Regions from separate parts of the Syntrophomonas sp. UBA5494 genome, predicted to be linked through region 2. Evidence: riboswitches for the same ligand, from Rfam matches in the RefSeq annotation. Region 2 holds a riboswitch; the other holds the start of a gene.
What was found. A riboswitch is a leader RNA that binds a small molecule or an ion and turns the genes downstream of it on or off. The one in region 2 is predicted to bind molybdenum cofactor.
Positions count from the first base shown of each region.

Region 1: it holds a riboswitch for molybdenum cofactor, as region 2 does, so the genes downstream of both, B3W37_RS11840 (S-layer homology domain-containing protein) here and B3W37_RS07905 (S-layer homology domain-containing protein) in region 2, are expected to answer to the same signal.

Region 1 covers NZ_DIPG01000105.1:8,780-13,253, forward strand. Annotated here, with positions in the region: gene B3W37_RS11820 (NADH-ubiquinone oxidoreductase-F iron-sulfur binding region domain-containing protein) at 1-683, shown strand, start outside; gene B3W37_RS11825 (2Fe-2S iron-sulfur cluster-binding protein) at 697-1,440, shown strand; gene B3W37_RS11830 (MoaD/ThiS family protein) at 1,469-1,699, shown strand; gene B3W37_RS11835 (HesA/MoeB/ThiF family protein) at 1,702-2,526, shown strand; molybdenum cofactor riboswitch at 2,858-2,973, shown strand; gene B3W37_RS11840 (S-layer homology domain-containing protein) at 3,435-4,474, shown strand, end outside.
Region 2 covers NZ_DIPG01000069.1:1,233-5,706, forward strand. Annotated here, with positions in the region: gene B3W37_RS07900 (alcohol dehydrogenase) at 1-618, shown strand, start outside; molybdenum cofactor riboswitch at 887-1,005, shown strand; gene B3W37_RS07905 (S-layer homology domain-containing protein) at 1,334-4,474, shown strand, end outside.

The DNA.
Region 1 (4,474 bases), on a different contig from region 2:
GCACCACCTTAAGGGAAATCATTTTTGACATCGGCGGGGGGATTCTCAAAGGGAAGGCTTTCAAAGCCGTTCAGACCGGGGGGCCGTCCGGCGGATGCATACCGGCCGAGTTGCTGGACCTGGAGATTGATTTTGATTCATTGACCGAGGCGGGCTCAATGATGGGGTCAGGCGGTCTTATCGTAATGGATGAACATACCTGCATGGTAGAGGTGGCCCGGTATTATCTCCATTTCCTGGCCGGGGAGTCATGCGGCAAATGTGTTCCCTGCCGTGAAGGAATTGACAGAATGCTGGAGATTCTAACCCGAATCTGTGAAGGACATGGAAAAATGGAAGATTTAGATCTGTTGGAAGATCTGAGCGAAACCCTGAAGGCGGCATCATCGTGCGCCCTGGGCAAAACGGCTACCAATCCGGTATTATCGACTCTCAGGTATTTTCGCCCCGAGTATATCAGCCATATTCATGAAAAAAGATGTGCAGCCGGGGTATGCCGCAGCCTGACTACCTTTGATATAATTCCTGAGATATGCACCGGCTGCGGCTTGTGTGAAAAGAACTGCCCGGTGCAGGCTATTCGCGGGGAGAAGAAGGAGCCTCATACTATCTCCCAGGAACTGTGCATTCGCTGCGGTGATTGCTTCAATCGCTGCAATTTCGGGGCTATTAAAGTTGTATAGGAGGTATGGGATTATGAAGATCATCGTGGATGGAAAAGAAATTGACGCGGTTTTGGGAGAAACGCTCCTGGGAGCGGCCCGCAGAGCCGGAATCCATATTCCCACCCTCTGTTACCATGAATCCCTGGAGGGACAAGGCCGCTGCCGGCTGTGTATGGTCGAGGTCAATGAGGGCGGCAGGAAAGAAGTGGTCGCTTCCTGCACCTATCCGGTGAAAGAGGGAATTGAAGTCACTACCTCCACTCCGGTTATAGATAAGATAAGGCGCAATATCATTATGCTGCTCTACAAGCGGGCTACCGGGAGTCCAGTTATGCGACAGCTTTTTCAAGAGTACGGATGCCCGCAGAACTCACTGCAGGAAAATCCCGAAGAACGCTGCATTCTATGCAATATCTGCGTGCGGGCCTGCGAAGAACTGGGGAGCAGCGCGATTTCCCTCATCATGCGGGGAACTCAGAAAAGGGTTGCCACTCCCTATGATGAAGCCGCGGCGGTGTGCATAGGCTGTGGAACCTGCGCCCGGGTATGCCCGGCCGGAGCCATTGAAATGACGGAAAAGGAGGGAATCCGGGTCATCTGGAACAAGGCCTTTGCCATGCAGGCTTGTTCGCGCTGCGGCAGCTATTATGCAAGCCGTGAAGAAATCGCTCATTTAACCGCAAGGAAGCCGGAATATGTGATCCAGTCAGACCTGTGTGAAGACTGCCGTAAAAGAATGATGGCGGAAAAAATAGCGGTCTTTGTTTCGGAATAATTGATTATACTCACAGGAGGATGGGGCCATGAAGATCACGGTAAAGTTGTTTGCCAACTTGCGCAAAGGACGATTCAAGGTCAATGATTTGGAATTTCCAGAGGGAACCAATGTGTTGCAGGTTTTAAATGATCTTTCCATTGATGCTGAAGAAATGAAAATCGGGATCATATTCGTCAATGGCAGGCACGCGAGCTTTGACACTGTCTTAAAAGAGCAAGATGTGCTGGCCATATTCCCTCCCGTGGCAGGTGGTTGATAATGGATGAAAAAGCAGCAAGTTTATTAAAGAAGTTTTCTGAGGCAGGTTCCCTGGCCTGGGCAGAGGTGCGTGAAATATCTTCTCAGACCGGCGTCCAGGAGCGATCTTTGGAAGATCAGGCATTGTCCCAGGGGATTATTCCGTTGCGTTACCATCGTAATATTGGAACCATCAGTGTTTCTGAACAGCAAGTTTTGTTAAATTCCAAAGTGGTGGTTATAGGCTGCGGCGGGCTGGGCGGCAACGTCTTAGAGCAGCTGGCCCGACTGGGGATCGGAACGATTATAGGTTGGGATTTTGACGCATTTGAAGAGCATAATATCAACCGTCAGATCCTATCGGATTTCAGTCTGCTTGGAAAGGGCAAGGTGGAGGCGGCAGAATCAAGATTGAAGGCTATTAATCCGGCAGTTTGCTTTCAAGCGGTAAAGTCCCGGTTCGATATGGAGCAGGCCAGGACCGTACTGCCGGGCTGTAAAACAGTCATAGATGCCTTGGATAATGCCCGGGATCGTCTCAAGTTAAGTTCTGCCTGCCGGGAGTTGGGGATTCCTTTGGTGCATGGAGCCGTAGAAGGATGGATGGGGCAGCTTACGACCCAATTCCCGGGTGATACAGTAATTGAAGAAATCTATAGACAGAATTATGAGAACGGGCGAATTTTATCTACTCCGGCTTTCACTCCCGCCCTGGTGGCCAGTTTGCAAGTGGCTGAAACGGTTAAAATTCTGCTGGGCCGCGGGGAATTGCTGCGTAATCGGATTATGCTGATCAATCTCCTGGACATGGACATGGAAACGATAGAGTTGTGCACGGATGATTAATATTGCCTTTGAGTATCGCGATAGAAGAGTAGGAGCCAACCTGATAATGGAGAGTTTATGATGCAGGCAGCCAAATCAGAGTGCGTCTAAATTGAGCACATATTACATTTAGCTAAGCAAAATAAGGCTTCCTTGATCAGGGGGCCTTTTTCGCTCATTTATCATGTCCCTGAGCCCGGCTCCTAAAAGCATACCATACAATCGCCCGGTTTTTATTGACATGGTTTGGGGGCTACAGGTGACCGTGGATTGCTTATGTGTTGCTTAAAGCTGTTTACAAGTATAAAATGAATATAATGATTACCATGTAATATTATGCATTTTATGAAAATTCGTATATGTTTTCCGAACTTAGGGACCTAAAGCGATGCCATGGGCCTTAAGTCGGGGTACACCGGGAAACGGGTGTGCCTCCCATTGTGGAAAGGAAGCTGTAATCCGAATGATATTCATCATACTCGCTTATTCATCGTGTTATTCACCGCATATTTCTAATCGTATTTCTCCCCGTAATTCAAACAGCATTCCCGATCATATTTTGGTATTTCTGATTACATGTATAGCTGGACCCGGCATTGCTTTTGCCGAGTCTTTTTTTTGCCCGGAGCAGAGTATTCGCTGTAAAAATGATTCTTGTACGACAGGATAAACGGCATTTCTCAAAAGAGAGGCGGAAGTTGCTTAATTTATGCAGAGATTGGAGGGATGAGTTGATCGGTGGGTATGTTGTATGGGATCTACGCTCAGGAGACTTCAATAAGTGATGTACAAGCCTGATAAGACACCAAGTTTAAGCTGATGAGAACTCTATACAGAACAAGAGTTGCCATCCTGGCTGCCGATGACAGTAGTGTTTCTGGCTGAGAAGAAGACTTTAAGCGTAATTACATTTTGAGAGGTGATATCTAATGACGAGAAGGCTAATTGCTGTAGCGATTACCATGCTATTCATGATGTCGATGCTCCCGGGACCGGTTTTTGCCGTTAACGCTTCGGTTACCCTGACGTTGAGCGCGGACAGCGCAACGGCTGAAACCAGCATAACCGCATGGGGCAGCGCTGATCCCGACACCTGGGTGTCGGTTAAAATACTTGACAGCAGCGGAAATATAGTGTTTTACGACGCGGTTAAATCAAGCTCCAGCGGAAATTATAGCTGTACATTCAAGGTCCCCCCGGTCCCGCCCGGAACCTTGACGGTAGTAGCCGGTTACGGCAGCAATGTTGCCAATAAAGCCTTGGTGGTAACGAAAAACGGGGCGAGCCCCGGAAGCGGAGGAGGCGGCGGAGGCGGAGGCAATGCCCCTGCCGGACAGACGGTTGGCCCCGACGGAGGTACCGTAAATGAAGCCGGAGTAGTGGTGAGTTTTCCGGCGGATGCCATCAGCGGTGACATAAAAGTCACGGTTAAAAAATTAACTACAGGGATTCCTGAGGTTCCATCAGGATTGAGATTATTATTGTTGGGTGAGGTATATGAAATCAGCAGTGACGGCAATAGTGAATTCAATAAGCCTGTCACCATTACCCTGCCCTTTGATCCCTCCAAGATCGATAGCAGCCAATATGATCTGGGCATTTATTACTGGCAAAACGGGCAGTGGATCATTCTGGACAATATCGTAGTGGATGCCGCAGCCGGAACAGTAAGCGGAGAGGTAAATCATTTCAGTAAATTTGCCGTCCTGGCCCGTGAAAAAGCTGAAACACCAGGTACAGAAACACCGGGGTTAAAAGACATTGCCGGCCACTGGGCGGAAGCGAATATCATCCAGCTGGTGGCTGCCGGAGCAGTGAAGGGTTATCCGGAAGGAACGTTTAAACCGGACAACACCATCAGCAGGGCAGAGTTTGCCACTATCCTGGTGAAAGCCTTCAAGCTGGAAGCGAGAGCCGGAAAGGTATTCAACGATACCGCGGACCACTGGGCCAAGGATTTCATTGCTGC
Region 2 (4,474 bases):
GATGTGCTCTTCGTCGGCGATATCCTGTCAACCGGTTATTTTGGCGCCGAACAGGCCAAGATCGAACCGGGCGATACTGTTGCGGTTATGGGTTGCGGACCGGTTGGAATGTGCGCTATGACCACCGCCCGGCTGTGGGGGCCTTCCAAGATAGTGGCTGTCGACATCAATCAGGAACGTTTGGATTGGGCAGTGAAGAACGGTATCGCTGACGTTGGAGTCAATCCCCTCAACGGGGATGCCGGCGATGCTATCAGAGAAATGACTGAAGGACGCGGCGCTGACGCTACTATCGAAGCCAATGGTTTCAAACCCACTTTCGATATGGCCATCGATGCTGTCAGACCCGGTGGAACAGTATCTCTGATCGGCGTATTTGAAAAACCCCAGGAACTGGCCATGAACACCTTGTGGATCAAGAACATCAGAATCAGCATGGGTCTGGTCAACGCCAATCGCATTCCAGAACTGATCAAGTTGATCAAGGCCGGTAAGATCAGCACCAGCTTCCTGTGCACCCATCGCGCTCCATTAAATGATATTGTTAAAGGCTATGATATCTTTGGCGGCAAGAAAGATGGCTGTCTGAAGTGGATAGTAACTCCTTACCAGAAATAGAAACCAGAAATTATTTGTCTCCTGGCAAAACAGGATTCATGTTCAAGCCAAAAGGCGCCTCTTTTATGAGGCGCTTTTTGGTGTTTGGCCAGGATGTCTGCTGAGCTGGTGAAAGAAACCTTATCACCAAGCCAGCAGGAGTATGAGCCGGGGGCCAGACCGGACTGGAAAGCTCGACTACTATGTAGATAAATGTTAAATTATGCAGGAAAATTAAAGTCTAAATAGAATGATTTAAACAAAAGAAATATTATCCAAACAGTTTATACAGAATCTAAAACTCCGAGCTTATTTGCCTAAATCAGTGGGAAATGGTGAATAAGCCGACAGGGTAGAACGGGAAACGGTTCTGCCTCCCTTCTGGAAAGGAGTACTATAAGCTATATGGTTGCGAGAAAACTGTCATTGGTTTTCTGCTATTAGTAGCTTTTAGATAAAACCTCCTGTCCGTGCAGGGGGTTTTTGTTTATTGAGCATAAAATTATTCATTATTTGCCTTCAATTTTCTATACGTGAATGGGGGTTATTGAAATATTGAATTTAATATGGATTTTTATTGTTACTCAGTATGACGGATGCTGATATTTAGGCCGGGTATTGGTAATAGAGCGGTTTTTCATAGAAAGGGAGTGAAGGATTATTAATGAATACGGTAAATAAAAGACGTAAATTTCATCTTTTCTTTATTTTAATAGGGTTTTTAATTGTTGGTTTGGTGAGTTTACTAGCACCTAATCCCGCTTATGCCGCCGGTGGCGACGTTACCATATCGGGGCCAGGGCTTGACGGTCCGGGAATTACCATTACCCAGAGTCAGCTCCGGGGCCTAGAACCACTAGCTGGTGACTATTATTTGGAACAGCAGGATGTTATTTACAGCACTATTAACACCTGGCCAACCAAGAGCTGGTACAGAGGTCAAGGTGTATTATTGGAAGAGTTGCTTGAGGTGGCCGGCGGGCTAAATGACGAGGCCACTCAAATTAGATTTGAGTCCAGCGACGATTTTAAAGCCACCTTTACCTTACAGGAACTACGTGAACCCAGGTATCGGTTCCCTAATTTCATGGATACCGGCCTGCCTGGCCATCTCATTGGTGACGCTTCAGATGCTGTGCCAGTACCAACTATCATCGCCCACCAGAGTTTTTCCGCTCAGTCTTATAATGATATTTTGGATTCGGGAAATTTCAGCCGTATCGATGCGAATCACCTGTTGTACGGGCAGCGGGCGGTAACCCAGCAAACCAATGCCAGATTTGCTAAATATGTAATAAAAATCGAAGTGCTTACCGGTCCCGTATCTCAATGGAATGTTCCCACTGCATCGGTAGAGCCAGGGGAGGTGCCGGTAGGTGAACTGGTGAGATTGAACAGCCAGTTTAATGATGAGGACAAGGTTCATTATACTTTGGACGGCAGTGACCCAACCATAGATAGCCCTATGTATAACTGGATTGCCAGCCGCTGGTGGTCATCGAGAGCGGATGATTTAGATGAAATAAACCGTCCCATTGAAATAACAGAAGATACTACAATTAAGGCCATTGTAATCGGTCCTGGCAGAGAAGACAGTGATATCGTTGCTTTTACGTATTATGTACCCCTTACAATTAGTAATGACAACCCGGCTAATGCTGTCTTAAATGAAGAATACGAAGGTCATACTTTCAAGGCAGTAGGGGGGATAGAGCCTTATAGCTTTGGTATTACGGGGGGATCGCTGCCGGCAGGGATGATTCTAACCGGGGCAACCCTGGAAGGTACGCCTACCCAAAGCGGTACCTTTACCTTTACCCTGACAGTAACCGATAGTGCCGAACCGGAAAATACTGATAGTTTTGATTTCACTTTGCTTGTAAATGAAGCCTATGTCCCTCCGACCTTAATTGCTGATACTTCCGGCAACAAATTGGGAAACACCATAGAGCTGACTTTTGCTGATAATGAATTATGGCGTGAGAAAATTGCCGAGGTAACGGTAAATGGAACTTCTATTACCGACAAATACAGTATTGCTGCTGGTGTAATTACCATTGATTCTGAAGTATTCACTGCTATCGGAGACTACACAATAATCGTCATTGCCACAGGTTATCTTGATGCCGTTGTAACGCAGAAGATTACTGCTACCGGTGGTGATCCTAAACCACCTGACGGGGACATTGTATTAACTATATCCGGAGATGGGGTAACAAACCAGCAGGAGTTTACCCAATCCCAGTTGGAAGATATGCCCCAGTCCCAGCAGGTTTACAGTTGTATAAACACCTGGCCTTCTAAGAAATGGTATGTGGGGAAAGGGGTTACATTAAGCGATTTGTTCGATATTGTGGGGATAAAAGGAAGTGCCCGGCAGATCAAGTTTATTTCCCGTGATGGTTATTACATGACCTTTACGGTTAAAGAACTGTTGAGAGATGAGCGTTATCGCTTTCCCAATTTTAAAAGCGGTAGCGGTGATGCTGACGGGCATATTCCCGGCTCTTCGGCAGGTGCGACACCAGTCGAGCCTATCCTCGCCCTGGTCAGTGCTGAGGGTACTGATGACCCGGATTATATGAACGATAGCAGTGCATTGCTCTTAATGATGGGTCAGCGAGCGGTTACGGAGCAAACTGGTCCTCAATTCGTAAAATACGTGTGCGAAATAGAAATACTCACCGACTCTCCAAAATCATGGGATGAGCCGACGGCAGATCCTGATAGTGGAACTGTACCGTCAGGAACGGAGGTAGAACTACATAGTCCTTACGATGATGAGGATAAGGTTCACTATACTCTTGATGGCAGTACCCCTGATCTAGACAGTCCTATGTTCAATTGGGTAGCCAAACGGTGGTGGGCCTCAAGGGGCGAAGAGACTGTTAAAGAGATTAACAAGCCCATCGTGCTGACTAAAGATACTACCATAAAAGCTATAACCATAGGTCCGGGTAAGTTAAACAGCGATGTGGCCGAATTTACCTACAAGGTTACAGGAACAGCGACAAATATAAGTGATAAGATAACGCCCGATGAAGGTGGGAAGGTAAGCCTGGGCGAGGAAGCCGTCATTGAGATTCCCGCCGGAGCTTTGACTGGTAGTAGTCCGGTAGACGTAACAATAGAGCGGGTGAGCGAGCCTCCGGCTGCACCGTTAGGATTTAGAATTCTTGGCAGCGTTTATGAGTTTAGCATAGACGGTGAGGGTAATTACAGTTTTAAAAAACCGGTTACCATCAAGCTAACCTTCAATGCTGAGGAATTAGCCGCTGATGAAACCCTGACTATCCAATATTATGATCAGAAAGAGAAGAAATGGGTTGATATTGGTGGCGAAGTATCCGGTAATACCATTAGCATTCAGGTGGATCACTTTACCATGTTTGCCATAATGGTGGCTGATAACCCAGTGGCGACTAAAATAATCAAACCGGGCGAAGGGGGTATCGTAAAACTCGGAGAGGATGCTGTTATTGAGATTCCTGCCGGAGCATTAGCCGGAACCAGCCCAGTTGAAGTAAAAATAGCACGGGTCAGCAAGCCTCCGACTGCACCTGCCGGCTTTAAGATAATTGCTGGAGTTTACGAGTTCAGCGTCGATGGTCAAACCAGTTATATCTTTAATAAACCTGTAACCGTTAAGCTTAAATACGATCCTGAAAAGGTTAGCCCTAAAAGCTCTCCGGCCATTTACTACTATGATGAAAACCAGAAAAAGTGGCTCGACATTGCAGGCAAGGCATCTGGCAATATCATTACCGTGCCAGTGAGCCACTTCACGAAATTTACAGTAATGGCGGCAAACGATACAGTAGAGGTTACCTTAACCGATATTAGCGGTCACTGGGCGGAAAAGAATGTAAAGCAATTA